DNA from 2 places in the Streptomyces sp. NPDC059895 genome. Region 2 is predicted to be linked to the other one. Evidence: predicted binding sites of a transcription regulator. Region 2 holds the regulator's gene; the other holds the start of a gene.
What was found. The regulator HrcA, encoded in region 2, represses chaperone genes, less so after heat shock. The targets are predictions, from matches to a motif close to TTNGCACTCNGNNNNNCNGAGTGCNAA.
Positions count from the first base shown of each region.

Region 1: a site for HrcA is predicted at 13,430-13,456, ahead of groES (co-chaperone GroES). Genes of this name have one in related genera too.

Region 1 covers NZ_JBHWKO010000027.1:98,201-113,735, forward strand. Annotated here, with positions in the region: gene ACFV9M_RS27110 (hypothetical protein) at 1-122, shown strand, start outside; gene ACFV9M_RS27115 (hypothetical protein) at 276-824, opposite strand; gene tsaB (tRNA (adenosine(37)-N6)-threonylcarbamoyltransferase complex dimerization subunit type 1 TsaB) at 941-1,594, shown strand; gene ACFV9M_RS27125 (GNAT family N-acetyltransferase) at 1,717-2,274, shown strand; gene tsaD (tRNA (adenosine(37)-N6)-threonylcarbamoyltransferase complex transferase subunit TsaD) at 2,267-3,376, shown strand; gene ACFV9M_RS27135 (hypothetical protein) at 3,387-3,641, shown strand; gene ACFV9M_RS27140 (glycoside hydrolase family 3 N-terminal domain-containing protein) at 3,854-6,172, opposite strand; gene ACFV9M_RS27145 (LacI family DNA-binding transcriptional regulator) at 6,312-7,379, shown strand; gene ACFV9M_RS27150 (endo-1,4-beta-xylanase) at 7,466-8,827, shown strand; gene ACFV9M_RS27155 (LCP family protein) at 8,913-9,974, shown strand; gene ACFV9M_RS27160 (methyltransferase domain-containing protein) at 10,248-11,426, opposite strand; gene ACFV9M_RS27165 (polysaccharide deacetylase family protein) at 11,529-12,461, shown strand; gene ACFV9M_RS27170 (polysaccharide deacetylase family protein) at 12,458-13,276, shown strand; gene groES (co-chaperone GroES) at 13,603-13,911, shown strand; gene groL (chaperonin GroEL) at 14,034-15,535, shown strand, end outside.
Region 2 covers NZ_JBHWKO010000001.1:415,543-431,077, reverse strand. Annotated here, with positions in the region: gene ACFV9M_RS01810 (nuclear transport factor 2 family protein) at 1-86, shown strand, start outside; gene rpsT (30S ribosomal protein S20) at 438-704, opposite strand; gene lepA (translation elongation factor 4) at 925-2,793, shown strand; gene ACFV9M_RS01795 (AMP-dependent synthetase/ligase) at 3,167-5,050, shown strand; gene ACFV9M_RS01790 (SpoIIE family protein phosphatase) at 5,543-7,507, shown strand; gene hemW (radical SAM family heme chaperone HemW) at 7,874-9,106, shown strand; gene ACFV9M_RS01780 (Uma2 family endonuclease) at 9,207-9,785, shown strand; gene ACFV9M_RS01775 (DUF3097 domain-containing protein) at 9,754-10,632, opposite strand; gene ACFV9M_RS01770 (MBL fold metallo-hydrolase) at 10,679-11,410, opposite strand; gene hrcA (heat-inducible transcriptional repressor HrcA) at 11,575-12,591, shown strand; gene dnaJ (molecular chaperone DnaJ) at 12,592-13,728, shown strand; gene ACFV9M_RS01755 (nitronate monooxygenase) at 13,926-15,014, shown strand; gene ACFV9M_RS01750 (16S rRNA (uracil(1498)-N(3))-methyltransferase) at 15,011-15,535, shown strand, end outside.

The DNA of each region.
Region 1 (15,535 bases), on a different contig from region 2:
CCTGCGCGGCCGCCGAGGCGGTGTCCCGCCCGCCGCGCGCGCCCGAGCCGGAGCCCGGGTCCGGGCCCGTGCGGTCGGCCGTCGCCGAGGCGCGGGTGCGGCACCACCGGGAAGCGGCGTAACGCGCCACCCGGCCCACCGGGCCGGGTCCTCGCCCACCGGGCCGGGTCCTCGCCCACCGGGCCGGGTCCTCGCCCACCGGTCCGGGTCCTCGCCCACCGGGCCGGGGCCCTCGCCCTCCGCCGGCGGGGGCGGCAGGCTCCCGCCACCCCAGGTCACCGGATCACGACGACCTGCTCCCCGATCGTCGCGAACGCCCACATCGCCTCGCCGTCCGCGCGTGCCTCGCGGATCCCGCCCGTGCGCACCGCCGGGTCGGGCGCCCGCGTCGAGCCGTCCACGGCCGCGCTGAAGCCGATGACCACCCCGTCCACGGTGGTGAAGCGCACCACGTGCTCGACGGGTGTGCCGTCGGTGCCGGTGATGCCGTTCGAGCGGGAGGTGACCGCGTAGGTCCCCGGGAGCGGGTCCACCGTGCCGGGGGTGACCGGGAACGTCCGCTGGACCGTGCCGTCCTGCCCGACCAGCCACACCCGGTCGTCGTCCACCGAGTACACGACCCGCTCACCCGCACCGGAGCCGGAGGGGAGCGCGGTGGGGTTGTTCTTGTCCCGGGGTGCCTTCGGCGCCCTGGCGGCCGCGTCCGAAGAGGCTCTGCCGAGGGTGTCGGGCACGTTCGCCGACGCCTGGAGGGTGAGGAACCCGACCGTGCAGACGGCCGCCGCGGTGAGCCCGGCCACGAACGTCGCGCTGCTGCCTGCCACCGGCGATCACCTCTTTTGTCGTACTTCGTACCTCGCGGCGACGTTAGCAGCCGGGACGTCCCGCACCGGGGCGACTGGACGTCCGACACGGGCCCGAGGAGCCGTAGGCTGTTTGCGTGCTCTTGCTCGCTCTGGATACCGCCACCCCCGCCGTGACCGTCGCCCTGCACGACGGCACGGCCGTCATCGCCTCGTCGAGCCAGGTGGACGCGCGCCGGCACGGCGAGCTGCTGCTGCCGGCCGTCGACCGTCTGCTCGCCGACGCGGGACGCGCACTCGACGCCGTCACCGGCATCGTCGTCGGCATCGGCCCCGGCCCGTACACCGGGCTGCGCGTCGGTCTGATGACCGCCGACACCTTCGGCCTCGCGCTCGGCGTCCCCGTGCACGGTCTGTGCACCCTCGACGGCCTCGCCTACGCCGCCGACCTGGACGGCCCCTTCGTCGTGGCCACCGACGCCCGCCGCAAGGAGGTCTACTGGGCGCGCTACGCCGACTCCCGCACCCGGGTCACGGAGCCGGCCGTCGACCGTCCGGCCGACATCGCCGACCGGGTGGCCGGGCTGCCCGCCGTCGGCGCGGGCGCGCTGCTCTACCCCGACACCTTCCCCCGGGCGCACGAGCCGGAGCACGTCTCCGCCGCGGCCCTCGCCGCGCTGGCCGCCGAGCGGCTCGCCGGCGGCGAGGAACTCCCGGCGCCGCGCCCGCTGTACCTGCGCCGCCCGGACGCCCAGGTTCCCAAGAACTACAAGGTGGTCACGCCCAAGTGACCGAGTCCGACGTTCCCGAGCCCGGCGTGCCGGAGCCCGGCGCTCCCCGGTCCGGCCCGGCCGGGAAAGCCGGCGCCCCCCAGTCCAGCACCCCCCAGCCCGGCGCCCCCGCCCTCCGCGAGATGCGCTGGTGGGACATCGACGCCGTGCTGGAACTGGAGAAGGACCTCTTCCCCGAGGACGCCTGGTCGCGCGGCATGTTCTGGTCCGAGCTGGCGCACTCCCGAGGCCCCGAGGCGACCCGCCGCTACGTCGTGGCCGAGGCCGACGGCCGGATCGTCGGCTACGCGGGCCTGGCCTGCTCCGGCGCCGCCTCCGACGGCGGTTCCGACGGCGGCGGCGCCGGCGGTGAGGACGGCGGCTCCGGCGCGGGCGCCGACGTGCAGACGATCGCCGTCGCCCGCGACCGCCAGGGCACCGGCCTCGGTGCCCGGCTCCTCACCGAACTGCTGCGCGCCGCGACCGCCTTCGAGGTCGCCGAGGTCCTGCTGGAGTGCAGGGTCGACAACGTCCGCGCCCAGCGGCTCTACGAGCGCTTCGGATTCGAACCCATCGGTTTCCGGCGCGGCTACTACCAGCCGGGGAACGTGGACGCCCTGGTCATGCGCCTGGTCACAGCATCCGACAGCGGCTCGGCCGACGAACCGACATCAGTACAAGGAACCGAGATCAATGGCTGACGAACCCCTCGTCCTCGGCATCGAGACGTCCTGCGACGAGACCGGCGTCGGCGTCGTCCGCGGCACCACCCTGCTGGCGGACGCCATCGCCTCCAGCGTCGACGAGCACGCCCGCTTCGGCGGGGTCGTGCCGGAGGTGGCCAGCAGGGCCCACCTGGAGGCGATGGTCCCGACCATCGACCGGGCGCTGAAGGAGGCGGGCGTCTCGGCGAGGGACCTGGACGGCATCGCGGTGACGGCGGGTCCCGGGCTGGCGGGCGCGCTGCTGGTCGGCGTGTCGGCGGCGAAGGCGTACGCCTACGCGCTCGGCAAGCCGCTCTACGGCGTCAACCACCTCGCCTCCCACATCTGCGTGGACCAGCTGGAGCACGGCCCGCTGCCGGAGCCGACGATGGCGCTGCTGGTCTCCGGCGGCCACTCCTCCTTGCTGCTCTCCTCGGACATCACCTCCGACGTCCGCCCGATGGGCGCGACCATCGACGACGCGGCGGGCGAGGCCTTCGACAAGATCGCCCGCGTGCTGAACCTCGGCTTCCCCGGCGGCCCGGTCATCGACCGGTACGCCCGCGAGGGCGACCCGGCGGCGATCGCGTTCCCGCGCGGCCTGACCGGCCCGCGCGACCCGGTGTACGACTTCTCCTTCTCCGGCCTGAAGACGGCGGTCGCCCGCTGGATCGAGGCCCGGCGGGCGGCGGGGGAGGAGGTCCCGGTGCGTGACGTGGCGGCCTCCTTCCAGGAGGCGGTCGTGGACGTCCTGACCCGCAAGGCCGTCCGGGCCTGCCGCGACGAGGGCGTCGACCACCTGATGATCGGCGGCGGGGTGGCCGCCAACTCCCGGCTGCGCGCCCTCGCCCAGGAGCGCTGCGAGGCGGCCGGCATCCGTCTGCGCGTCCCCCGCCCCAAACTGTGCACGGACAACGGCGCGATGGTCGCCGCCCTCGGTGCGGAGATGGTCGCCCGCGGCCGGGCCGCGTCCGACTGGGACCTGTCGGCGGACTCGTCCCTCCCGGTGACCGACCCGCACGTGCCCGGCCGGGACCACGGCCACGGCGCCGGCCACGACCACGTCCACGAGGTCGGCGAGACCAACCTCTACCCGTGAGGATCACGTCATGACGGTCGCGTTGATGTGGGAGGCCCGGGCCGCGGAGGGCCGCGGGGCGGAGCTGCTGGCGTGGGTGCGCGGGCAGCGGCTCTCGCCCGCACCCCTGCGCCGCGAGGTGCTCCGCGCCCCGCAGGACCGGGTGCTGGTCATCACGTGGTGGGACGCGGAGTACGACGCCGACGTGCCCGAACTGCCCGAGCCGGACGGGGATCTGGTGAGCCGGACGGTGCACCGCTGGCGGTTCGAGGCGGTGGAGGGGTAGAGGGGTAGGGCCTTCGGCCCAAATCGCCCCTCGGCGTGCCCCCGGATCGCCCCCGGCACGCCCCCGGCGCGCCCGCAGCGCGCCCGCGGCGTGCGGTGTGCCCCCCGCGCGCCTCAGGCGCGCTCCGCCTCCGCCCCCGTTCCCGCCTCCACCTCCGCCTCCGCCCCCGTTCCCGCCTCCACCTCCACCTCCGCCTCCGTTCCCGCCTCCACCTACACCTCCGCCTCCGTCTCCACCCTCACCTCGCACCGCAGCCTCCGCCCCGCTCCGGCCTCCCGCACCGGCCCGGTCAGGGTCAGGCGGGCCGTGTGGCGCACGTCCGCGCTGGACGCCCCCAGCCGCAGTTCCAGCGCCCCGGGTTCCACCACCCGCCGGCCCGCACGGTCGGTGAACGCCGACAGGTCGGTGTGGAAGCGGAAGGTCACGCGGGCCGACCCGCCGGGTTCCAGCGCGACCCGCTGGTAGCCGACGAGCCGTACGTCGGGCCGGGTCACGCTCGCCACCGGGTCGTGCAGATAGAGCTGGACGACCTCGGCGCCCGGCCGGCCGCCGGTGTTGCGGACGGTCAGGGACAGGTCGTACGAGCCGTCGGTGCCGATCTCCGCGTCCGGGACCTCGGCGTCCTCCCACGCGAACGTCGTGTACGACCTCCCGTACCCGAACGGGTACAGCGGCGTCGGGTCCAGGCTGCTGACCTCGTCGGCCAGGCCCAGGGGCGGCTGGAGGTACGTCCACGGCTGGCCGCCCACCACGCGGGGCACGCTCACGGGCAGCCGGCCCGAGGGGTTGACGCGGCCCGACAGCACCCCCGCGACCGCCGGGCCCCCCTCCTCGCCGGGGAAGAAGGCCTGGACGACGGCGCCCAGCCGGCCGTGCCAGCGGCCGAGGGCGTAGGGGCGGCCGGTCAGCAGGACCAGGACCACCGGGACGCCCGTCGCCACGAGGGCGTCCAGCAGCTCGCCCTGGACGCCCGGCAGGCGCAGGTCGGCCACGTCGCAGCCCTCGCCCGAGGTGCCCCGGCCGAACAGGCCCGCCCGGTCGCCCAGGACGGCCACGCACACGTCCGCCTCGGAGGCCCTCGCCACCGCCTCCTCGAAGCCCGACCGGTCCGGGTCGGAGACCGGGCAGCCCTCCGCGAACGTCACCTTGGCGTCGGGCAGCTCGGCCCGCAGGGACCCCAGCAGCGTGGGGATGTCGATGCCCAGGTCCACCTCGGGGTGGTGGGTGAGGACATGGGAGGGGAAGGAGTAGCAGCCGAGCATCGCGAGCGCGTCCGCCGCCCGGGGGCCCACGACGGCGACACGGCTGTCCGGGGGCAGCGGCAGCAGGCCGTCCGGGTTGTCCAGCAGCACCACCGACTCCTCCGCCAGACGGCGGGCCACGGCCCGGTTGGCCGCCGAGTCGGGGTGGGCCGGCACCGGCTGGGCCGGCTCCGGCCGCCAGTCCGGGTCGAGCAGGCCCAGTTCGCACTTCTGGAGCAGGACGCGGCGGGCGGCCCGGTCGACCAGGTCCTGCGGGAGCAGCCCGTCCCGTACGGCCGCCACGAGGGCCTCGCCGTAGTACTTCACCGTCGGCAGCTCCACGTCGATGCCGGCCTCCAGGGCCAGCCGGGCCGCCTCCGCCGGGGTGCCCGCAACGCGGTGCAGGGTCTGGAGGAAGCCGATGCCGAAGTAGTCGGCGACCACCGTGCCGGTGAACCCCCACTCCTCGCGCAGGAGAGCGGTCAGCAGCTCCGGGTCGGCGGAGGCCGGGACGCCGTCGCGTTCCGTGTAGGCGGCCATCACCGAGCGGGCCCCGCCCTCGCGCAGCGCCATCTCGAACGGCGGCAGCGTCACGTCCGCGAACTCGCGGGTGCCCGCCCGGACGGGCGCCAGGTTGCGGGCGCCGGCTGAGGAGGCGTACCCGGCGAAGTGCTTGAGCGTGGCGACGACCCCGGCCGACTCCAGGCCGCGCACATAGGCCGCGCCGACCGTGCCCACCAGGTACGGGTCCTCGCCGATCGTCTCCTCCACCCGCCCCCAGCGCGGATCCCGTACGACGTCCAGGACGGGCGCGAGGCCCTGGTGGACGCCGACGGCGCGCAGGTCGCGGCCGATCTGCCGGGCCATCTCCTCCACCAGCGGCGGGTCGAAGGCGGCGCCCCAGGCGAGCGGGACCGGGTAGGCGGTGGCCCGCCAGGCGGTGAAGCCGGCCAGGCACTCCTCGTGCGCGACGGCGGGGATGCCGAAGCGGCCCGCCTCGGTGATCCTGCGCTGGGCCAGGGCCAGGGCGCGGGCACCGACCGCCGGGTCCACGGGGGCCGTGCCGAAGGAGCGGGTGAGCTGGCCGAGCCCGCGGGTGATCAGTTCGGCCCAGTCGTAGTCGGCGGTCATGTCGTGCTGGTGCGGGGCGACTCCGTCGCCGTCCGTCGCGGCGCCGACCCACACGCCGTACAGCTGGGCGGTCTTCTCCTCGAGGGTCATCCGGGAGAGGAGGTCGTCGACACGGGCGGCGGCGGGCAGGGCGGGGTCGCGCCAGGGGGCGGTGGTCATGAAACTCCTGTCAGAGGTCGGTGAGCCACCGGTCGGGGACCGATCGTGCGAATGTTTCGATATACATGTCGAATGTTCCGGGAACCTAAGGCCCGGAGAAGGGTTCGTCAAGAGGCCGTGCGGGGATACGATCGCCGCCATGACACCCTCGGAGCCCGCGCGGACGCGGACGGAAGACCGGCTGACACGGCGTGCGGCGGGGCAGACCGCGACCCTCGCGGAGATCGCCCGCGAGGCCGGCGTCTCGGCACCGACTGTTTCGAAGGTCCTCAACGGCCGTGCCGATGTCGCGCCCGGGACCCGCGCCCGCGTCGAGGAGCTGCTGCGCGCCCACGGCTACCGGCGCCGGCGCGCCGAGGCGACCCGCTCGCCGTTGATCGACCTGGTCTTCCACGAGCTGGAGAGCGCCTGGGCCATGGAGGTCATCCGGGGCGTCGAGAACGTCGCGCGGGACGCCGGGCTGAGCGTCGTGCTGAGCGAGAGCGCGGGGCGGCTCACGCCGGGGCGGACCTGGGCCGACCAGGTCGCCGCCCGTCGCCCGCACGGCGTGGTGCTCGTGCTGTCCGGGCTCGACGAGTCCCAGCGCGCGCTGCTGACCAGCCGGTCCATCCCGTTCGTGGTGATGGACCCGGCGGGCGACCCGGGGGCGGACGTGCCCTCGATCGGCGCCACCAACTGGCAGGGCGGGCTCGCCGCCACCCGGCACCTGGTCGAGCTGGGGCACCGGCGGATCGGGGCGATCAGCGGACCCGCGCAGATGATGTGCAGCCGGGCCCGGGTCGACGGCTACCGCGCGGCCCTGGAGACGGCCGGTCTGCCGGTCGACCCGGGACTGATCATGACCGGTGACTTCCACCACGAGACCGGCTACCGGCTCGGGCGCGAGCTGTTCGCCCGCCCCGACCGGCCCACCGCCGTCTTCGCCGGCAACGACCTCCAGGCCCTCGGCTGCTACGAGGCCGCCCGCGAGCTGGGCCTGCGCATCCCCGAGGACGTCAGCGTGGTCGGCTTCGACGACCTGCCGGTGGCCCGCTGGGTGGGCCCGCCCCTGACGACCGTGCGGCAGCCGCTGACCGAGATGGCCGAGGCGGCCGCCCGGCTGGTGCTGGAGCTGGGGCGGTCGGAGGAGGCACCGGCGGCGACCCGGGTGGAGCTGGCGACCAGTCTGGTGGTGCGGACGAGCACGGCGGCGCCGCCGGTGGCCTGAAGGTGACGTATTGACGGGTGGGGAGGACGCCTCCACACTCCTCCGAAGTCAATCGGTTACACGACCGAAACTTTCGGAGGCCTGTCATGAGATCCTCCGCACCATCCTTCCGCCGCCGTCTGGCGGCCCTGTGCGCCGGCGCCGCGGCCGTCGGCGCCCTGCTCACCGCCGGTTCCACGACCGCCCACGCGGCCGACGAACCGCTGCGCGACCTCGCCGCCGCCCAGGGCAAGGTCATGGGCACGGCCGTCACCGGCTCCAAGCTCACCGGCACCTACGGGGACATCGCGGGAGGGCAGTTCAACTGGCTCACCCCCGGCAACGCCATGAAGTGGGGCTCGGTCGAGCCGACCCAGGGGACCTTCAACTGGGCCGAGGCCGACCAGATCGTGGACTTCGCCGAGGCCCACGACCAGGAGGTGCGCGGCCACACCCTCGTCTGGCACAGCCAGAACCCGAGCTGGCTGACCAACGGCAGCTGGACGTCCGCCCAGCTCGCCACCCTGCTCCAGGACCACATCACCACCGAGGTCGACCGCTACGAGGGCCGCGTCGCCGCCTGGGACGTCGTCAACGAGCCCTTCAACGAGGACGGCACCTACCGCTCCACCCTCTGGTACCAGGGCCTCGGCGCCGACTACATCGCCGACGCCCTGACCTGGGCGCGGGCCGCCGACCCGGCCGCGAAGCTCTACATCAACGACTACAACGTCGAGGGCGTCAACGCGAAGTCCACCGCCCTGTACGACCTGGTCAAGTCGCTGAAGGAGCGGGGCGTCCCGATCGACGGCGTCGGCCTCCAGGCCCATCTGATCCTCGGCCAGGTGCCGACCACCCTCCAGCAGAACATCCAGCGCTTCGCCGACCTCGGTGTCGACGTGGCGATCACCGAGCTGGACATCCGGATGCAACTGCCCTCCGACAGCGCCAAGCTCACCCAGCAGGCCGCCGACTACAAGGCGGTCATGAACGCCTGCCTGGCGGTGACCCGGTGCACCGGCGTCACGGTGTGGGGCTTCACCGACTCCGACTCCTGGATCCCGAGCACCTTCCCGGGGCAGGGCGCGGCGACGCCGTACGACGAGAACTTCGCGCCGAAACCGGCGTACTACGCGATCGTCGAGGCGCTCGGGGGCACCACGACGCCGCCGACGGGCGCGTGCACGGCGGTGTACGGCGTGACCAGCCAGTGGAACACCGGCTTCACCGGGCAGGTGCGGATCGCCTGCTCGGGGGCGGCGCTGTCGTCGTGGAAGGTGAACTGGACGTACGGAGCGGGGCAGCAGATCACGCAGGCCTGGAACGCGAGCTGCACCCAGTCGGGGGCGGCGGTCACCTGTTCCAACGCCTCGTACAACGCGACGGTTCCCGACGGCGGTTCGGTGACCTTCGGCTTCAACGCGTCGTGGAGCGGGAGCAATCCGGTGCCGACGGTGACGCTGGGGTGAGGGCACCGAGGGCGCTCCGGGAAGTCTGAGAGTCTCCGAAGCAATCCCTCACAGTCCGCTCATAATCCAAACTTATGTTCCTCCCGTGACGGGACATGACGCGAACGCACACGTGCACGGACAGCGGGGCCGGCGGTCCGGAGTGCTCAGGGCCGTCGGCCTCACCCTCGCGGCCACCCTCGTCCTGGGCGCCGCCGCGGCGGGCTGGGTGTACTGGCACCTCAACGACAACATCACGGGCGTCGACCTCGACAGCGCGCTCGGCGACGACCGTCCGGCGCGCGCGGTGACCACCCCGTCCCCGTCCGGCACGGCCTCGGCCGCCCCGCTGCCCACCGGGGCCCTCAACATCCTGGTCCTCGGCTCGGACTCGCGCAGCGGAGCGGAGAACCAGGAGCTCGGCGGCGGCGACAGCGCGGGCGCGCGCTCCGACACCGCGATGGTCGTCCACCTCGACGCCGGCCGCACCGGCGCCACCGTCGTCAGCATCCCGCGCGACACCCTCGTCACCCGCCCGTCCTGCCCGCTGCCGTCCGGCGGTTCGACGGCGGAGGCGTACGGCGTGATGTTCAACACCGCCTACGCGGTGGGCGGCCCGGTCTGCGCGGTCAAGACCGTGGAGTCGATGACGAACGTCCGCATGGACCACTTCGTCGAGGTCGACTTCTCGGGGTTCGCGAAGCTCGTGGACGCGCTCGGCGGCGTGACCGTCACCACCGAGGAGGACATCGACGACGAGGACAGCCACCTGCAGCTCACGGCCGGGACCCACCGTCTCGACGGCACCCAGGCGCTCGCCCTGGCCCGCACCCGGCACGGCGTCGGCGACGGCAGCGACCTCGGCCGCATAGGCCTCCAGCAGACCCTGGTGAAGGCCCTGCTGGAACAGATCTCCGCCACCGACCTGCTCACCAGCCCCACCCGGCTCTACTCCGTGGCCGACGCGGCCACCGCCGGCCTCACCACCGACACCGGCCTGGACTCCCTCGCCGAGCTGACGGAACTCGCCCAGAGCCTGAAGGGCCTGTCGTCGGCGCACGTCACGACCGTCACCCTGCCCGTGGTGACCGCGCCGACGGACCCCAACCGGGTGGTGCCACAGGAACCGGCGGCGACCGACCTGTGGGAGTCGCTCGTACAAGGGTGACGTGCGGCGGGCGGTCCGGCGACCGCCCCCGAGGGGCGCGGGGAACTGCGCGACCAGCCCCCCACCTGCCGCGGCCGGCAGCGTACGGAATCCCCACCCGCAGCCAGGGGGTGCCACTGGCCTGCCGGTCAGGTGACCGGCGTGAAGGGGCGCGGGGAACTGCGCGACCAGCCCCCCACCTGCCGCGGCCGGCAGCGCACAGCACCCCCACCCCGGAACCGCCCGATCCCCACGGCACCCCCACCGATCACCCGGCAGAGCCACCCCCACCGTTCACCCGGCGGAGCCACCCCGCACCGGCCGCCCGATCAGCATCGTCGGTGCCCCCGCGACCCGCGTCAGGAACACCGTCGCCGCGTTCGGCCCCTGCGGCTTCACCTTCTTGCGCAGTTCCTCCGGCTCCACCGCCGACCCGCGCTTCTTCACCGTCAGGATCCCCACCCCCCGCTCCCGCAACAGCGCCTTCAGCTTCTTGACGTTGAAGGGCAGCCGGTCGGTGATCTCGTAGGCGGTGGCGTACGGCGTGGGACGCGCGTCGTCGGCGGTGACGTAGGCGATGGTCTCGTCGATCAGGCCGCCGTCCACCTCCCGGGCCACCTCGGCCACCAGGTGCGCCCGGATGACGGCGCCGTCGGGCTCGTAGAGGAAGCGGCCGACGGGGCGGACGTCGGGGTCGGGCAGCCCGGAGCCGAGGAGCGTGCGCGGGCCGGGCAGCAGGGTGGCGCGGACGGCGCCCGGCGTGGTCCCGAACCACAGCACCGCCTCCTTCACGTCCCCGCCGTCCGAGATCCACTCGGCCTCCGCCTCGGCGGGCACCGCCTCGTGCGGGATGCCGGGGGCGACCTTCAGCGCGGCGTGCGGAGCCCGCAGAGCGGCCGAGACCGCCCAGGACAGGGGTGGCGAGTAGGCCTCGGGGTCGAAGACGCGCCCGCGCCCTCCGCGCCGCGCCGGGTCCACGAACACGGCGTCGTACCCGGCCGTGTCGACGTCCGTGACGTCGGCCTCCCGCACCTCGATCAGCTCGCTCAGCCCCAGGGCCGCGGCGTTCTCCCGGGCGACCGCCGCGGTCAGCGGGTCGCGGTCCACGGCGAGGACCCGGATCCCGGCGCGGGCGAGCGCGACGGCGTCGCCGCCGATCCCGCAGCACAGGTCGGCGATGGAGGTGACGCCCAGTGCCCGCATGCGCCCCGCGCGGTGGGCGGCGACCGTGGCGCGCGTGGACTGCTCGACCCCGTGGGGCGTGAAGAACATCCGCTCCGCGTCCCGCGCCCCGAACTTCGCCACCGCCCGCTGCCGCAGCCGCGCCTGCCCGAGGGCGGCCGAGACGAGCTCGGCGGGGTGGTCGCGGCGCAGCCGGGTGGCGACGGCGAGTTCGTCCGCGGGGGCGGTGTCGCGTACGGCGTCGAGGAGGGCGCGGCCCTCGGGGGTGAGGAGGGGGGCGAGGTCGTTCACCGGCTCATTGTGGGCCAGTCGGTGGACGGTGCGCGTCCGCCCGCGGTGCCGGGCGGGGTGTCGGGCGGGGTTCGCGGGGCGGGACTGCGAGGATCCGGCGCCATGGGATCAGTCGTACAAAACGATAAAAAGGCGGTGCGGCGCATGAGGATCCGGGGCGGCATCGCCGTCCTCGCCCTGACCGCCATCGCCTCGGGCTGCGCACAGGGCGGCTCGGGCACCGCCGGAAGCCGTCCCGCCCCCGGCCAGGAGGCCGGACAGGCGCCGTCGGAGCGCGCCCTGCGCTCGTACGCCGACCAGCTGCGCGCCGACCACGCGGCCCGGGCCGCCGCGGCGGAGCGCTGGGGCCTGCGCGAGGTCCCCCTGGCCGCGCCCGCGCCCCCCGCCCGGAAGCCGCACATCACCACCCGCGACGGCTTCGAGGTCGACGACCACGAGGACCTCGGGCTGCCGCCGGTCTTCACCCGCGTCCCCACCAAGGACAAGGTCGTCTTCCTCACCCTCGACGACGGCGCCGAGAAGGACCCGGCGTTCCTGCGCATGATGGCCGAGCTCAGGATCCCGTACACCGCCTTCCTCAGCGACTACCTGGTCAAGGAGGACTACGGCTACTTCGAAAGGATGAAGGCCGCGGGGGTCGGCCTGAACAACCACACCCTCCACCACCCCTACCTGCCGAGCCTGTCGTACAAGCGCCAGAAGCAGGAGATCTGCGGCATGCAGGACGTGATCGAGGAGCGCTACGGCGAGCGCCCCGCCCTCTTCCGGCCGCCGTTCGGGAACTACAACCGGGCCACCCTGCGTGCCGCGAAGACCTGCGGCGTGCGGTACGTACCACTCTGGAGCGAGGAGGTCTTCGTCGACCGCTGGGAGTACCGCGAGTGGGACCGCGACCTCCACCCCGGCGACATCGTCCTGAGCCACTTCCGCGGCCCGGACGACTGGAAGGGCACCATGCCCGACATGATCCGCCGGTTCCTGAACAAGGTCACGGAGAAGGGATACGCGGTGGCACGCCTGGAGGACTACCTGTGAGAACGCGGGGGCCGCTGGCCGTACTGCTGATCCTGGCGACCCTGACCGGCTGCGCCCAGTCCGTCGACCCGATCGAACGGCTGGGCAAGAAGGCGGCGGAGCGGGTCCGCCCGCACGGCCCGGACGCCGGGCCGCCCCACCGCCGCTGGGGCCTGACGGCCCCCCTGGCCCCCGCGCCCGCCCGCCCGTCCCGCCCCCTGGGCCCCCGGTCCGGCAGCCCCGGCGGTTCGGCCCTCCCGCCGGTCGTCGACCACGTCCCCACCCGCGACAGGGTCGTCTTCCTGACCTACGACGACGGCGCCGAACGCGACCCCCGCTTCGTCGACATGGTCCGCGACCTGCGCCTCCCGGTCTCCATGTTCCTCACGGACAGCGTGGTGGGCCCCGGCTACGGGCACTTCGCCCGCCTGCGCGCCGTCGGCGCGAGCCTGCAGAACCACACCCTCGACCACGCCGCCCTGCGCGGCCTGCCGTACGCCGGCCAGCGCGCCGAGATCTGCGGCCAGCAGGAGAAGCTCCGCGCCCGCTTCGGCGTCCGCCCCCGCTTCTTCCGCCCGCCCTACGGCAGGTACGACACCACGACCCTGCGCGCCGCCGCGGACTGCGGCATCACGGCGGTCGTCCTCTGGCGCGCCGCCATGGGCCCCGCCGACCTCACCTACACCCACGGCACGCACCGCCTCCGTGCCGGCGACATCATCGCCGTCGACCCGGACGAGTCCCTGGGCCCCACCCTGCGCGAACGCACGACCCGCCTGCTGCGCCGGATCCAGGAACAGGGTCTGACGGTGGCGCGGCTGGAGGACTACGTGTGACACCGGGGGAGTTCGGCGGGTCCACACCTGCGCGTCGAACACGAGGAAGAGCCCTCCGGTCACCGCCCGTACGAACACCGGCCCGTCCGGGGTGCCCCCTCCGCTCTTCGAGGCCCCCTTCGTTCGGGGAAATGCGCGCCGCGCCCCGCCAGATTGGCACTCCGCTTGACCGAGTGCTAATCGCAGTCATAGTCTCAGCTCTGGCACTCCCCCTAGGAGAGTGCCAACAACGCGACGGGCAGGTCCGGCACCCGCGACGACGGATCGACCTGGTCGCCACCTCAGACAGTTAACCCCGTGAGATCTCCGAAGGGGGAGGTCGGATCGTGACGACCGCCAGCTCCAAGGTTGCCATCAAGCCGCTCGAGGACCGCATCGTGGTCCAGCCGCTCGACGCCGAGCAGACCACGGCCTCTGGCCTGGTCATCCCGGACACCGCGAAGGAGAAGCCCCAGGAGGGCGCCGTCCTCGCCGTGGGCCCGGGCCGCTTCGAGAACGGCGAGCGCCTGCCGCTCGACGTCCAGGTCGGCGACGTCGTCCTGTACAGCAAGTACGGCGGCACCGAGGTGAAGTACAACGGCGAGGAGTACCTCGTCCTCTCGGCTCGCGACGTCCTCGCGATCATCGAGAAGTAGTTCACCCGAGCACATTTGATGCTTGAAGCTGCGCCCCTGGCCCCCGCGACCACACAAGAAGCCGGGCGCCCGGGGCGCAGTGTCTTTTTCACCCACAGATTTCCGAGAGGGCTCCCGCTGTCATGGCGAAGATCCTGAAGTTCGACGAGGACGCCCGTCGCGCCCTCGAGCGCGGCGTCAACAAGCTGGCCGACACGGTCAAGGTGACGATCGGCCCCAAGGGCCGCAACGTCGTCATCGACAAGAAGTTCGGTGCCCCCACCATCACCAACGACGGTGTCACGATCGCCCGCGAGGTCGAGATCGAGGACCCGTACGAGAACCTCGGCGCGCAGCTGGTGAAGGAGGTGGCGACCAAGACCAACGACATCGCTGGTGACGGCACCACCACCGCCACCGTCCTGGCCCAGGCGCTGGTCCGCGAGGGCCTGAAGAACGTCGCCGCCGGCGCCTCCCCCGCGCTGCTGAAGAAGGGCATCGACGCCGCGGTCAAGGCCGTCTCCGACGACCTGCTCGCCTCGGCCCGCCCGATCGACGAGAAGTCCGACATCGCCGCCGTGGCCGCGCTGTCCGCCCAGGACCAGCAGGTCGGCGAGCTCATCGCCGAGGCCATGGACAAGGTCGGCAAGGACGGTGTCATCACCGTCGAGGAGTCCAACACCTTCGGTCTGGAGCTGGACTTCACCGAGGGCATGGCCTTCGACAAGGGCTACCTGTCGCCGTACTTCGTGACGGACCAGGAGCGCATGGAGGCCGTCCTGGAGGACCCGTACATCCTCATCAACCAGGGCAAGATCTCCTCCATCGCCGACCTGCTGCCGCTGCTGGAGAAGGTCATCCAGACCAACTCCTCCCGGCCGCTGCTGATCATCGCCGAGGACGTCGAGGGCGAGGCCCTGTCGACCCTGGTCGTGAACAAGATCCGCGGCACCTTCAACGCGGTCGCGGTCAAGGCCCCGGGCTTCGGTGACCGCCGCAAGGCGATGCTGCAGGACCTGGCCGTCCTCACCGGCGCCACCGTCATCTCCGAGGAGGTCGGCCTCAAGCTCGACCAGGTCGGCGTCGACGTGCTCGGCTCCGCCCGCCGTGTCACCGTCACCAAGGACGACACCACGGTCGTCGACGGTGCCGGCAACACCGAGGACGTCACGGGCCGCGTCGCCCAGATCAAGGCCGAGATCGAGAACACGGACTCCGACTGGGACCGCGAGAAGCTCCAGGAGCGCCTCGCGAAGCTGGCCGGCGGCGTGTGCGTGATCAAGGTCGGCGCCGCCACCGAGGTGGAGCTGAAGGAGAAGAAGCACCGTCTGGAGGACGCCATCTCCGCGACCCGCGCCGCGGTCGAGGAGGGCATCGTCTCCGGTGGTGGCTCCGCGCTGGTCCACGCCGTCAAGGTCCTCGAGGGCAACCTCGACAAGACCGGCGACGAGGCCACCGGTGTCTCCGTCGTCCGCCGCGCCGCCGTCGAGCCGCTGCGCTGGATCGCCGAGAACGCCGGCCTCGAGGGCTACGTCATCGTCTCCAAGGTCGCCGAGCTCGAGAAGGGCAGCGGCTACAACGCCGCCACCGGCGAGTACGGCGACCTGGTCAAGGCCGGCGTCATCGACCCGGTCAAGGTCACCCG
Region 2 (15,535 bases):
TCGTCTTCCGGATCGTCGGGGACAAGATCACGGACCTCGACGAGTGCGTCGAGGACATGGACAAGAGCGACGCGTTCTGGTCGTGAGGGCGTCGTACCCCTGGGGCACACGGCTCCGCGGTTTCCACCGTTCCCGCGGTTCTCACCATTCCCGCCGTTCCCCCGGCCGTCCGGCTACGGCCGAACCCCTCCGCTGTCCCCCGGCCCGTACCCCCGGCGGACACGCCGAAGGCCCCGGCTCCCGCCCTGGGGAAGGGTGGGGGAGCCGGGGCCTTCGGTTCACGCTGCTGGATCCGCGCCCGCGTGGCGAACGCAGGCCGCGCGCGGATCCGTGGATGCCGGTCGGGAGCGGATGAGAGAGGGCCCGCTCTGGGTCCTTCCGACGGTTCGGTCCCTGGAGACCAGGGGACTCGGGGACCGGTCAGATCAAGAAGAGGTTCAGCCCTTGAGGGACGCGACCTTGGAAGCAAGCGCCGACTTCTTGTTGGCGGCCTGGTTCTTGTGGATGACGCCCTTGGAGACGGCCTTGTCGAGCTGACGCGCGGCGGCGCGCTGGTACTCGGTGGCCTTCTCGACGTCACCCGCGGCAGCGGCCTCACGGGCCTTGCGGATCGCGGTCTTCAGGGAGGACTTGACGGCCTTGTTGCGCAGCCGGGCCTTCTCGTTGGTCTTGATCCGCTTGATCTGGGACTTGATGTTCGCCACGAATGAGCCTTTACAGGTTCAGGCACGGGGCCGCGCGGGTCCCGCACCAGGTGATTTCTTGGACGTGTCTCGCGCTGAGAGGGCATGAGACACAGCCACCCAGGCTACCAGCGGGCCGGAGAACGGCCCAAACCGGCTCCCGGTCGCCACGCGTGGGACCATGGAGCCTACGTATAGATCCGACCCGAGGCATAAGGCGCCTCAAGAGACAGGACCCTGCGTGCCCGCGACCCCTAACAATGTGCCCGAGCCGAGCCGTACCGACCCGGCTCTGATCCGCAATTTCTGCATCATCGCGCACATCGACCACGGCAAGTCCACGCTCGCCGACCGGATGCTCCAGCTGACCGGCGTGGTCGAGCAGCGGCAGATGCGTGCCCAGTACCTCGACCGCATGGACATCGAGCGCGAGCGCGGTATCACGATCAAGTCCCAGGCCGTGCGCCTGCCCTGGGCGCCCACCCAGGACAAGGGCAACACGCACATCCTCAACATGATCGACACCCCGGGGCACGTCGACTTCACCTACGAGGTCTCCCGGTCGCTCGCCGCCTGTGAGGGAACCATCCTCCTCGTGGACGCCGCCCAGGGCATCGAGGCCCAGACCCTCGCCAACCTCTACCTGGCGATGGAGAACGACCTCACGATCATCCCGGTGCTGAACAAGATCGACCTGCCGGCCGCCCAGCCCGAGAAGTTCGCCGAGGAGCTCGCGAACCTGGTCGGGTGCCAGCCCGACGACGTGCTCAAGGTCTCCGCCAAGACCGGTCTCGGGGTCGAGGCCCTGCTCGACAAGGTGGTCGCCGAGATCCCCGCCCCGGTCGGGGTGAAGGACGCCCCCGCCCGCGCGATGATCTTCGACTCCGTGTACGACTCGTACCGGGGCGTGGTGACGTACGTCCGTGTCATCGACGGACAGCTCAACAAGCGCGAGCGCATCCGGATGATGTCGACGGGCGCCACGCACGAGCTGCTGGAGATCGGCACCAACTCGCCCGAGATGCTGCCGGCCGACGGCCTCGGCGTCGGCGAGGTGGGCTATCTGATCACGGGTGTGAAGGACGTCCGCCAGTCCAAGGTCGGTGACACCGTCACCAGCCAGCACAAGGGGGCCACCGAGGCGCTCGGCGGCTACAAGGACCCCAAGCCCATGGTCTTCTCGGGCCTGTATCCGCTGGACGGCTCCGACTACCCCGAGCTGCGCGACGCCCTGGACAAGCTCCAGCTCAACGACGCCGCGCTCGTCTACGAGCCGGAGACCTCCGCCGCCCTCGGCTTCGGCTTCCGCGTCGGCTTCCTCGGGCTGCTGCACCTCGACGTGATCCGTGAGCGGCTGGAGCGCGAGTTCGGGCTCGACCTGATCGCCACCGCGCCGAACGTGGTCTACCGCGTGGTCATGGAGGACGGCAGCGAGCACATCGTCACCAACCCGAGCGAGTTCCCCGAGGGCAAGATCGGCGAGGTGTACGAGCCGGTCGTGCGCGCCACCATCCTGGCGCCGACCGAGTTCATCGGCTCGATCATGGAGCTGTGCCAGACCCGGCGCGGCACCCTGCTCGGCATGGACTACCTCTCCGAGGACCGGGTCGAGATCCGCTACACCCTGCCGCTCGCCGAGATCGTCTTCGACTTCTTCGACCAGCTGAAGTCGAAGACACGCGGTTACGCGTCCCTGGACTACGAGCCCACCGGCGAGCAGACCTCCAGCCTGGTCAAGGTCGACATCCTGCTGCACGGCGACAAGGTGGACGCCTTCTCGGCGATCACCCACAAGGACGCCGCCTATGCCTACGGTGTGCGGCTCGTCGCCAAACTGCGCGAGCTGATCCCGCGGCAGGCCTTCGAGGTGCCCATCCAGGCCGCCATCGGTTCGCGGGTCATCGCCCGCGAGACCATCCGTGCCATCCGCAAGGACGTCCTAGCCAAGTGCTACGGCGGTGACATCTCCCGTAAGCGGAAGCTGCTGGAGAAGCAGAAGGAGGGCAAGAAGCGGATGAAGATGGTGGGTTCCGTGGAGGTTCCGCAGGAGGCCTTCATCGCGGTCCTGTCCAGTGACGACAGCGCGGGGTCGGGCAAGGGCAAGAAGTAGCCCGTCCCTCCCGCCCGGTTCCGGGGCCCGTCGCGCGGTTGCGCGGCGGGCCCCGTTCCGTTGACTTGTAGAAAGTGACAGTACGTGGCCCCTTACGTGCCGGGCGGTCGCCCCTTACCCTGAACCCTGCTCGATAGTTACTCGCGAGTTAAACAGCAGAGCAACAGCGGACCACAGAGCAACAACGGGCGACCGAGCAACAACGGGCGACCGAGTAAGACGACCGAGCAGGACAGCGGAGCAGGACAGCGGAGCAAGACGACCGAGCAAGACGACCGAGCAAGACGACCGAGCAAGACGACCGAGCAAGACAACAGAGTCAGACAACCGTCGCACTGAGCCAGCCGCACCGTCGCGGGCCCCGGAGGATGTCGTGAGCGACACACAGACACTGATCGAGAACCGTCCGCCGTCCGTAGCGGGCCTCTTCCTGGAGCGCGTTGCGGCCACGCCGGACGCGGAGGCGTACCGCTATCCCGTACCGGGCCCGGCCGGCCAGGGTCCGGACGACTGGAAGTCGCTGAGCTGGGCGCAGTCGGCCGAGCGGGTGTACGCCATCGCGGCCGGTCTGATCGAGCTGGGCGTCCGGCCCGAGCAGCGGGTGGCGCTCGCCTCCTACACCCGGATCGAGTGGATCCTCGCCGACCTCGGCATCATGTGCGCGGGGGCCGCCACCACCACCGTCTATCCGCAGACCAACGCCGACGAATCGGCGTACATCCTCTCCGACTCCGAGAGCCGGGTGCTGATCGCCGAGGACGCGGCCCAGCTCGCCAAGGCGGTGGAGAAGCGCGCCGAGCTGCCCGACCTCACCCACGTCGTCGTCGTCGACCCTGCGGGTCTGGAGAACGTGGAGACCGCCGACTGGATCCTCACCCTCGACGAGCTGGAGAAGCGTGGCGCGGCCCGTCTGGAGAAGGACCCGCAGCTGATCGAGGAGCGGGTCGGCACGATCACCCGGGACCAGCTCGCCACTCTCATCTACACCTCCGGCACCACCGGCCGCCCGAAGGGTGTGCGTCTGCCGCACGACAACTGGTCGTACATGGCGAAGGCGATCGGGGCGACCGGGATGGTCACCGTCGACGACGTGCAGTACCTGTGGCTGCCGCTGGCGCACGTCTTCGGCAAGGTCCTCACCTCCGGCCAGATCGAGGTCGGTCACGTCACGGCCGTCGACGGCCGCGCCGACAAGATCGTCGAGAATCTGCCGGTCGTGCGGCCCACGTACATGGCGGCCGTGCCGCGCATCTTCGAGAAGGTCTACAACGGGGTCGCCGCCAAGGCCCGCGCGGGCGGTGGCGCCAAGTACAAGATCTTCCAGTGGGCGGCGGAGGTCGCCCGCGAGTACGCCAAGGTCTCGCAGGACAACTTCCGGCGCACCGGGACGGCCTCCGTGCCGTTCGGGCTCGGCGCCAAGCACAAGGTGGCCGACGCGCTCGTGTACGCGAAGATCCGCGAGGCGTTCGGCGGGAACCTGCGGGCGTGCGTGTCCGGCAGCGCGGCCCTCGCGCCGGAGATCGGCTTCTTCTTCTCCGGCGCAGGGATCCACATCCTGGAGGGCTACGGCCTCACCGAGTCGTCGGCGGCCTCCTTCGTGAACCCCGGCGAGGCGTACCGCACCGGCACGGTCGGCAAGCCGCTGCCCGGCACGGAGGTGCGCATCGCCGACGACGGCGAGATCCTGCTGCGCGGCCCCGGCGTCATGGAGGGCTACCACAAGCTGCCCGAGAAGACCGTCGAGGTGCTGGAGACGGACGGCTGGTTCCACACCGGTGACATCGGCGAGCTCTCGCCCGACGGCTACCTGCGCATCACCGACCGCAAGAAGGACCTCATCAAGACGTCCGGCGGCAAGTACATCGCGCCGGCCGCGGTCGAGGGGCAGTTCAAGGCGGTGTGCCCGTACGTCTCGAACATCCTCGTCCACGGCGCCGACCGGAACTTCTGCACCGCGCTGATCGCCCTCGACGAGGCCTCCATCCTGGCCTGGGCCGAGGAGAACGGGCTCGGCGGCAAGTCGTACGCGCAGGTGGTGGCCGCGCCCGAGACGGTCGCCCTCGTCGACGGGTACGTCCAGCAGCTCAACGCGGGGCTCCAGAAGTGGCAGACCATCAAGAAGTTCCGGCTGCTGCCCCGTGATCTGGACGTGGAGCACGGTGAGATCACGCCCAGCCTGAAGCTGAAGCGGCCGGTCGTGGAGCGGGAGTACAAGCACCTGATCGACGAGATGTACGCGGGGGCGCGGGAGGCGTAGTCGGCCGGGCAGCCGGCCAGCCGGCCAGCCGGCCAGCCGGGCAGCCGGGCAGCCGGGCAGCCGGGCAGCCGGCCAGCCGGCCAGCCGGCCAGCCGACCAGCCGGGGCCCGGGGCCCGGGGCCCGTAGTCCGTAGCCCAGGGCCCAGGGCTACGGACTACGGCTGCGGCGATGGTGCCGGGGACGGGGACGGGGACGGGGACGGCGGCGGGGACGGCGACGGCAGAAGAGCGCGGGCGGCCACCGGAGTGCGGTGGCCGCCCGCGTGGTTTCCCGAGCCGGGCCTCTGTGCGGAAATGGGCGTTGCGGTCGGTGATCCGGTCGGGAACGGGCAGTGTTCGAACACTTGCGAAGCACTGATCTCCCTCATGACGGCCCACTTCGGTAACTCGTTGCTTATGGGTGGGGTCGGTCTGTCACTCTGTCGGCATTGGTTCAGGCATGAACTGTCTGAAAACCGAGGCCCAATCGTCCGACCGTCCGGGGAGCTGCCCATGGGGGCCATTCCGACGCAACGGGAGACCGTGTCCTGGGCCGGCGGTGCGCCCGCGCACGCGGGCGGTCAGCCGGCGAGGCGCGCGACCCTGACCGGTGGTTCCCTCGCGCCCGGCGCCGCCCGCGACGTCGTACGCGCCGCGCTGGCGGAGTGGACCGACCTCGGCCTCACCGGCCCCCTCGCCCAGGATCTCGGTGAGGCGGCCGTGCTCGTCGTCAGCGAACTGGTGACCAACGCCGTCGTGCACGCCGGCACCGACGTCGACCTGGTCTGCCGGCTCGAGGCGGAGACCGAGAGCTGCGCGGTCGTCGTGGAGGTCACCGACCACCACCCCTCCCGGGCTCCCCGCGACGGCACCGCCGAGTCCGCCCCGGAGACCCCCGAGTACGGCCGGGGTCTGCGTCTGGTCGCCGCGCTGGCCGATGCCTGGGGGGTGACGTACCGCAGGGGCACGAAGACCGTGTGGGCGCGGCTGCTGCCCGGGGTGGTGCTCGACGACGGGGGTCCGGCGCAGCCCCGCGCGGTCGCCGCCACCGGCGCCCCCGCCGCCTCGCTCGCCTTCGCCGGGGCCCTCGCCCCCGATCCCCGGCCCTCCGCCCGTGACCACGACTGGCTGGGCCGGGGCGCCCTGTCCTTCCTCGCCGAGGCCTCCGACCTGCTCGCCGGGCAGCTCGACGAGGACCTGGTCGCCTCGCTCACCGGCCAACTGCTCGTGCCGCGCCTCGCGGACTGGTGCGCGGTGTGGCTGGAGGACGAGCTCAGCGGGCGCTGGACGTCCGGCCAGCCGGGCGGCGGAGGCGGCTGGGGCGGCGCCGGAGGTGGCGCCCCCGGTGGCGGTGGCGGTGGTGGCGGCGCGGGCGGGCCCGGTCCGTGGCTGTCCGGGGTCTGGCACGTCAGCGAGACCCACGTCGAGGAACTCCGCCGAGCCCTGGAGAAGGACCCGCCGCTCCCGCCCGACGGCCTGCGCTCCGGGCCCGCCGGCCACCCCTGGCCGGACACCGCGCTCGGTCCGCACGGCGCCGCCCTCGCCTACCGGCTGGTGGCCGGCGGCCGCCCGCTCGGCACGCTCGTCATCGGCCGGGTCGGGCTGCTGCGCTTCCCCGACGAGGTCACCGGACTGGTCGAGGACCTCGGACGCCGGGTGGCGCTCGCCATCGGCGCGGCCCGCCAGTACGCCCGGCAGGCCACCATCAGCGCCGTCCTCCAGCGCGGACTGCTGCCCGGCGCGGTCGCGCAGATCCCCGGGCTGCGCAGCGCCCTCGTCTACGAGCCGCGCGAGAAGGGCGGGCCGAGCGGCGACTTCTACGACCTGTTCCCGGCGGGCGACGGCCGCTGGTGCTTCGCGGTGGGCGACGTGCAGGGCAAGGGCCCCGAGGCGGCCGTCGTCATCGGCCTGGCCCGCCCCTGGCTGCGGCTGCTGGCCCGCGAGGGCTACGGCGTCGCCGACGTCCTGGACCGCCTCAACCAGCTCCTCCTCGACGACGCGACCGAGGCCGCCGACGCCGCCGCCCGCGCCTTCGTCGGCCCCGCGGGACCCGCCGACGGCCCGCAGACCCGCTTCCTCTCCCTCCTCTACGGCGAGCTGGCCCCCTTCGAGGGCGGCGTCCGCTGCACCCTCGCCTCCGCCGGCCATCCCCTGCCGCTGCTGCTCGGCCCCGACGGCGGCGTCACCACGGCCGCGCAGCCGCAGACCCTCCTCGGGGTGATCGAGGACGCCACCTACACCAGCGAGACCCTCGACCTGCGCCCCGGCGACAGCCTGTTGTGCGTCACCGACGGCGTCACGGAACGACGCTCCGGCTCCCGCCAGTTCGACGACGGCGACGGCCTCGCCGTCGCACTGTCCGGCTGCGCCGGCCTCGGCGCCGACCTGATCGCCGCACGCATCCGCCGCCTCGTCCACGACTTCGGCGTCGAGCCGCCCGAGGACGACCTGGCGCTGCTGGTGCTCCAGGCGGAGTGACGGGGGGCGGGCCGGACCGCCGGGGAGGGCGTGCCGACCGCCGGGGCGGCCCCCGGCCCTGCCCCGGCCCCGGCCCCGGCCGCCCCGAGCCCCGGCGGCCCGCTTGCGGCCTGCCCCGCGCCGCCCCGGCCCTGAGCCCCGGCCCCGAGCCCCTGCTCGGCCCCGCCCCCGCCCGCCCCGGGGCATCACCGACCGGCCTCCGGCGCGCGTCAGCCGATGGCGTCGCGGGCGGTGTCGCGGGTGGACGGTGCCGCGGGTGGACGGTGTCGCGGGTGGACGGTGCCGCGGGTGGACGGTGTCGCGGCGGACGACGCCGACGCACGACGCCGACCCGCTTCCGGCGTGGCGTACGGGACAATGGAAGACATGCCTTCCGCTCTCCCCGACGGCGAGCCCGTCCCCGCCGACGGCGCGCTGCCCGCGTCCGCGCTCGCCGGGGCCGCCGACCGCCCCCTCGGGTTCTACCTGCACGTCCCGTACTGCGCGACCCGCTGCGGGTACTGCGACTTCAACACCTACACCGCCACCGAGCTGCGCGGCAGCGGCGGTGTCCTCGCCTCCCGCGACAACTACGCCGACACCCTGATCGACGAGATCCGCCTCGCCCGCAAGGTCCTCGGCGACGACCCGCGCGAGGTCCGCACGGTGTTCGTCGGCGGCGGTACGCCGACCCTGCTGGCCGCCGGTGACCTGGTGCGGATGCTGGCCGCGATCCGGGACGAGTTCGGGCTCGCGGCCGACGCGGAGGTCACGACGGAGGCGAACCCGGAGTCGGTCGACCCGGCGTACCTGGCCGCTCTCCGCCACGGGGGCTTCAACCGGATCTCCTTCGGCATGCAGAGCGCCCGGCAGCACGTGCTGAAGGTGCTGGACCGCACCCACACGCCCGGGCGGCCGGAGGCCTGCGTCGCGGAGGCCCGCGCGGTCGGCTTCGAGCACGTCAACCTGGACCTGATCTACGGCACACCGGGGGAGTCCGACGACGACTGGCGGGCCTCTCTGGAAGCGGCCCTCGGCGCCGGTCCCGACCACGTCTCCGCGTACGCCCTGATCGTCGAGGAAGGCACGCAGCTCGCCCGCCGCATCCGCCGCGGCGAGGTCCCGATGACCGACGACGACGTCCACGCCGACCGCTACCTGATCGCCGAGGAGACCCTGTCGGCCGCGGGCTACGACTGGTACGAGGTGTCGAACTGGGCCACCTCGGAAGCGGGCCGCTGCCTGCACAACGAGCTGTACTGGCGGGGCGCCGACTGGTGGGGCGCGGGCCCCGGCGCGCACAGCCACGTCGGCGGCGCGCGCTGGTGGAACGTGAAGCATCCGGGCGCGTACGCGGCGGCGCTGGCGGACGGACGGTCGCCGGGCGCCGGGCGGGAGCTGCTGTCGGACGAGGACCGCAGGGTGGAGCGGATCCTGCTGGAGCTGCGGCTCCGGGAGGGCGCGCCGCTGTCGCTGCTGCGGGAGGCGGGGCTCGCGGCGGCACGCCGGGCGCTGGCGGACGGGCTGCTTCAGGAAGGCCCGTACGGGGAGGGGTTCGCGGTACTGACCCTGCGCGGGCGACTGCTGGCGGACGCGGTGGTGCGGGACCTGGTGGACTGATCACTCCGGCGAGTGAATCCCTGCGGAACGGGGGTTCGGTCCCTAACCTGGTTCGTAGGCTGCCGCCAAAAGGACGCGGCGGATGTGGAGGGCCACGGAGATGACCGCTGTGGACGAACGCGGGATGACCAGGTTCTTCGAGGAGTTCGAGCCTCCGGAGGGCGTCAAGGTCGAGCTTCTCCGGGGAGAAATCGTGATGATGGCCACTCCCGATCTGGTGCACAACCGGATCGTGGCGGATGTCCAGGACCAGATCCCGCGCAAGCACTGGGAACGGCTCCAGACGACGGATGTGGACATCCTTGACGAGGCCAGTGAGCCGGTGCCGGACCTGCTGGTGCTGCAACGAGGGGTTGCCCCGGGTTCGGGGCGTCTGCTGCCGTCCCAGTTGATCACGTTGGTGGTCGAGGTGGTGTCCAGGACGAGCGTCGATCGGGACTACGGGGTCAAGCGTTCCATCTACGCCGCGGGCAGGATCCCTGCTTACTTGATCATCGACCCGATCGTCGCGCACTGTGTTCTGCTCACCGAACCCGTCGGTGTGGGCGAGATCGCCGACTATCGAGCGCAGCGGATCACGAAGTTCGGTGACCCCCTTCCGCTGGAACCGATCGGCGTCGAACTGGACACCAGCGAGTTCGGAACCCTTACCGGAGTCCGGCGTCACCACCTGCCGTGACGAAGTCGATCAGCTCCTCCACCCGCCCCAGCAGCTCCGGCTCCAGGTCCTTGTAGGACCCCACCCGCTTCAGGATCGCCTGCCACACCGCCCCGGTGTTCTCCGACGGCCAGCCCAGCGCCCGGCACACCCCCGTCTTCCAGTCCTGCCCGTGCGGCACGCGCGGCCAGGCCGCGATGCCCAGCGACGACGGCTTCACCGCCTCCCAGACGTCGATGTACGGGTGGCCGACCACGAGCGCGTGCTCGCTCGTCACCGACCGCGCGATCCGCCACTCCTTGCTGCCCGGCACCAGGTGGTCCACCAGCACGCCCAGCCGCGCGTCCGGCCCGGGCGCGAACTCCGCCACGATCGACGGCAGGTCGTCCACGCCCTCCAGGTACTCCACGACCACGCCCTCGATCCGCAGGTCGTCGCCCCACACCTTCTCGACCAGCTCGGCGTCGTGCCGGCCCTCGACGTAGATGCGGCCGGCGCGGGCCACCCGGGCGCGGGCGCCGGGCACGGCGACCGAACCGGACGCGGTGCGGGTGGGACGCGCGGGCCCGGAGGACGGCCGTACGAGGGTCACCACCCGTCCCTCCAGGAGGAACCCGCGAGGCTCCAGCGGGAAGACGCGGTGCTTGCCGAAGCGGTCCTCCAGGGTGACCGTGCCCGCCTCGCAGCGGATCACCGCGCCGCAGAAACCGGTGCCGGGCTCCTCCACCACCAGGCCGGGCTCCGCCGCGACCTCGGGGACCGGCTGCGGCTTCTTCCAGGGAGGGGTCAGATCGGCGGAGTACGTACGAGGGCGCGGGCCCGCAGGTCCTTCGCCGGAAGGGCGGTGGTGGGAGACGGGTGGGCGCATTCGGATGACGATAGGAGAAGCCGCCCCCCGAAGTCCGCCCGACGGCTCACGACACGCCGAAACGTGCCGCCAGCTCGTCCCGCTGCCGCCGTACGAACCCCGCGTCCACCACCGCCCCGTGACCGGGCACGTACAACGCGTCCTCCCCGCCGAGGTCCAGCAGCCGGTCCAGGGCGGCCGGCCAGTGGGACGGCACGGCGTCGGGGCCGGCCTGCGGAGCGCCGGACTCCTCGACCAGGTCGCCGCAGAACACCACCTCCGGCGAGCCCGGCACCAGGACCGCCAGATCGTGTGCCGTGTGCCCGGGGGACAGGTTCGCCAGCAGCACCTGCCGCCCACCGCCCAGGTCGAGCGTCCACTCCCCGGAGACCAGGTGGCGGGGGCGCACGAGCGTGTCCACGGCCTCCGTCGCCGCCGTCTCGTCGAGCCCGTTGCGCACCGCGTCCGCCCGCAGCTCCTCGGCCCCGCGCCCCCGCCGCGTCAGCAGCGTCTCCGCGCCCACCGCCGCGTACACCTCCGCGCCCGCGAACGCGGCCGCCCCGAAGACGTGGTCGAAGTGGGGATGGGTGAGCGCGAGATGGGTCACACGGTGGCCGGCCAGCTCCTCCGCCCGCATGCGCAGCCGGGCCCCCTCCGCGAGGCTCGACCCCGCGTCGACCACCAGGGCCGCGCCGGCCCCGACGACCAGCCCCGCCGTGCAGTCCCAGCCCGGCAGCCGGCACCGCCCGACCCCGGCCGCGACCCGCTCCCACCCCAGCTCTTCCCAAGTCACCGTCATACCGCGACGCTAGCGGTGACGGCCCGCCCGTGAGAGCCGCCACGGAACCGACCTTGCCGCAGGTGTACCCCACCGCCGTACACTGGGCCGGGGAACGCTGGCACTCGGAAGTGAAGAGTGCCAGGCAGAGCGCCAGGGGACGATCGACTGGAGGTGCGCGCGCGATGCTGAGTGAACGAAGGCTCCAGGTACTGCGGGCCATCGTCCAGGACTATGTGGGCACCGAGGAGCCGGTCGGCTCCAAGGCGCTCACCGAGCGGCACAACCTCGGCGTCTCCCCGGCGACGGTCCGCAACGACATGGCGGCCCTGGAGGACGAGGGGTACATCGCCCAGCCGCACACCAGTGCCGGGCGCATCCCCACCGACAAGGGCTACCGGCTGTTCGTCGACAAGCTGGCCGGCGTCAAGCCGATGACGGCCCCCGAGCGGCGGGCCATCCAGAACTTCCTCGACGGCGCCGTCGACCTCGACGACGTCGTGGCCCGCACGGTACGGCTGCTCGCGCAGCTCACCCGGCAGGTCGCCGTCGTGCAGTATCCGTCCCTGACCCGGTCCACCGTGCGGCACGTGGAGCTGCTGTCGCTCGCGCCCGCCCGGCTGATGCTCGTGCTCATCACGGACACCGGCCGGGTCGAGCAGCGGATGGTGGACTGCCCGGCGCCGTTCGGCGAGGCCTCGCTGGCGGACCTGCGGGCGCGGCTGAACAGCCGGGTCGCCGGCCGCCGCTTCACGGACGTGCCACGGCTGCTGGAGGATCTGCCCGACGCCTTCGAGGCGGAGGACCGCGGCACGGTCTCGACGGTGCTCTCCACCCTGCTGGAGACCCTCGTCGAGGAGAACGAGGAGCGGCTGATGATCGGCGGCACCGCCAATCTCACCCGCTTCGGACATGACTTTCCCCTCACCATCCGGCCCGTCCTGGAGGCCCTTGAGGAGCAGGTCGTGCTCCTCAAACTCCTGGGCGAGGCGGGCGATTCGGGCATGATCGTGCGCATCGGCCACGAGAACGCCTATGAGGGACTCAACTCCACTTCCGTGGTGTCGGTCGGCTACGGTTCGGGCGGCGAGGCAGTCGCCAAGCTCGGCGTGGTCGGACCGACCCGCATGGATTACCCGGGAACGATGGGAGCGGTACGCGCAGTGGCACGGTACGTCGGACAGATCCTGGCGGAGTCGTAAGTGGCCACGGACTACTACGCCGTTCTCGGCGTGCGCCGCGACGCGTCGCAGGAAGAGATCAAGAAGGCCTTCCGGCGGCTCGCACGCGAGCTGCACCCGGACGTCAACCCCGATCCGAAGACCCAGGAGCGGTTCAAGGAGATCAACGCCGCCTACGAGGTGCTGTCGGACCCGCAGAAGAAGCAGGTCTACGACCTCGGCGGCGACCCCCTCTCGCAGGCGGGCGGCGGTGGCGCGGGCGGCTTCGGCGCCGGCGGCTTCGGCAACTTCTCCGACATCATGGACGCGTTCTTCGGCACGGCGTCCCAGCGCGGCCCGCGCTCGCGCACCCGCCGCGGCCAGGACGCGATGATCCGGCTGGAGATCGAGCTCGACGAGGCGGCCTTCGGCACGACCAAGGACATCCAGGTCGACACGGCGATCGTCTGCTCCACCTGCAACGGTGAGGGCGCCGCGCCGGGCACCACCGCCCAGACGTGCGACATGTGCCGCGGGCGCGGTGAGGTGTCGCAGGTGACGCGGTCCTTCCTGGGCCAGGTCATGACCTCGCGTCCCTGCCCGCAGTGCCAGGGCTTCGGCACCGTGGTCCCCACCCCCTGCCCGGAGTGCGCCGGTGACGGCCGCGTCCGGTCGCGGCGCACCCTCACGGTCAAGATCCCGGCCGGTGTCGACAACGGCACCCGCATCCAGCTCGCCGGCGAGGGCGAGGTCGGCCCGGGCGGCGGTCCCGCCGGTGACCTGTACGTCGAGATCCACGAGCTGCCGCACACCACCTTCCAGCGGCGCGGCGACGACCTGCACTGCACGGTGACGATCCCGATGACCGCGGCGGCCCTCGGCACGAAGGTGCCGCTGGAGACGCTGGACGGCATGGAGGAGGTCGACATCCGGCCCGGCACCCAGTCCGGCCAGTCGATCCCGCTGCACGGGCGCGGTGTCACGCATCTGCGCGGCGGCGGCCGCGGCGACCTCATCGTGCACGTCGAGGTGCAGACGCCGACGAAGCTGGACCCGGAGCAGGAGCGGCTGCTGCGCGAGCTGTCCAAGCTGCGGGGCGAGGAGCGGCCGCAGGGGCAGTTCCAGCCCGGGCAGCAGGGGCTGTTCTCGCGGCTGAAGGACGCGTTCAACGGGCGGTGACGGGTGGTGGGCGTCGAGGGTGTTCCGCCCCCGCCGCCCCTTCCCGTCCCCGGGGGCTCTGCCCCCGGACCCCCGTTCGGCCCTGGACGGGCCTCGTCCTCACCCGCCGGACGGGCTTGAACGGTCGACATCTGCCGAAGAGGTGCCGTGGGGAAGGCCGATTCGGACTTGTCCGGGGGACATGACACCATGCCGTCATGTCCTCCGCACTGACCGATCTCTTCCCTTACCCGATCGTGCAGGCGCCCATGGCGGGCGGCGTCTCCGTCCCGCAGCTCGCCGCCGCCGTGTCCGAGGCCGGCGGACTCGGGTTCCTGGCCGCCGGGTACAAGACCGCCGACGGCATGTACCAGGAGATCAAGCAGATGCGGGGGCTGACCGCCCGCCCCTTCGGCATGAACGTCTTCATGCCGCAGCCGCCCTACGCGGAGACCGGCGCCGTCGAGGTCTACGCCCACCAACTGGCCGGCGAGTCCTCCTGGTACGGGACGGAGCTGGGCGACCCGGACAGCGGCCGGGACGACGGCTACGACGCCAAGATCGCGGTGCTGCTGGACAACCCGGTGCCGGTGGTGTCGTTCCATTTCGGCGTGCCCACCCCGGAGGTGCTGGCCTCGCTGCGCCGCGCCGGAACGTTCACGCTGGTCACCGCGACCACCGCCGAGGAGGCCCTGGCCGTGGAACGGGCGGGCGCGGACGCGGTGATCGTGCAGGGCGTGGAGGCCGGCGGCCATCAGGGCACCCACCGCGACGCCCCGGAGAACGACGGCTCCGGCATCGGCCTGCTGTCGCTGACCGCCCAGGTCCGTGAGGCCGTGCGGCTGCCGCTGGTGGCGGCCGGCGGCATCATGCGGGGCAGCCAGATCGCCGCGGTCCTCGCGGCCGGCGCGAGCGCCGCCCAGCTGGGCACGGCCTTCCTCGCCACCCCCGAGTCCGGTGCCGCCGCCGTGCACAAGCAGGCGCTGACGAACCCCCTGTTCGCCCGCACCGCGCTGACCCGCGCCTTCTCCGGCCGCCCGGCCCGCGGCCTGGTCAACCGCTTCCTGCGCGAGCACGGCCCGTACGCGCCCGCCGCCTACCCGGAGGTCCACCACCTCACCTCGCCGCTGCGCAAGGCGGCCGCCAAGGCGGGCGACGCGCAGGGCATGGCGCTGTGGGCGGGGCAGGGCCACCGCATGGCCCGCGAGCTGCCCGCCGGGCAGCTGGTGGAGGTGCTGGCGGCCGAACTGGACGCGGCACGGACGGCGATGGCGGCCGGCGCGGCCGACGGGAGCGGCGGACGGTGACCGCGCCCGTCTTCGTCGTCGAGGAACTGCCGCCCGCACCGGCCGAGTTCGTGCTGGACGGGCCCGAGGGCCGGCACGCCGTGTCGGTGAAGCGGCTGCGGCCCGGCGAGGAGGTCGTCCTCACCGACGGGGCCGGCCGCTGGGCGCGCGGCGAGGTCCTCGCGGCCGACGGAAAGGACCGGCTGACGGTCGGTCTGACCGAGGTGGTGGAGGAGCCGCCCCAGTCGCCGCGGATCACCGTCGTGCAGGCGCTGCCCAAGGGCGACCGGGGCGAACTGGCCGTCGAGACCATGACCGAGACCGGCGTCGACGCGATCGTGCCGTGGGCGGCCTCCCGCTGCATCACGCAGTGGAAGGGCGAGCGCGGGCTGAAGGCGCTCGCCAAGTGGCGGGCCACCGCGCGCGAGGCCGGCAAGCAGTCCCGCCGGGTCCGCTTCCCCGAGGTCGCCGACGCTGCGACCACCCGGCAGGTCGCGGCCCTTCTCGCAGGTGCCGACTTCGCCGCCGTGCTCCACGAGGAC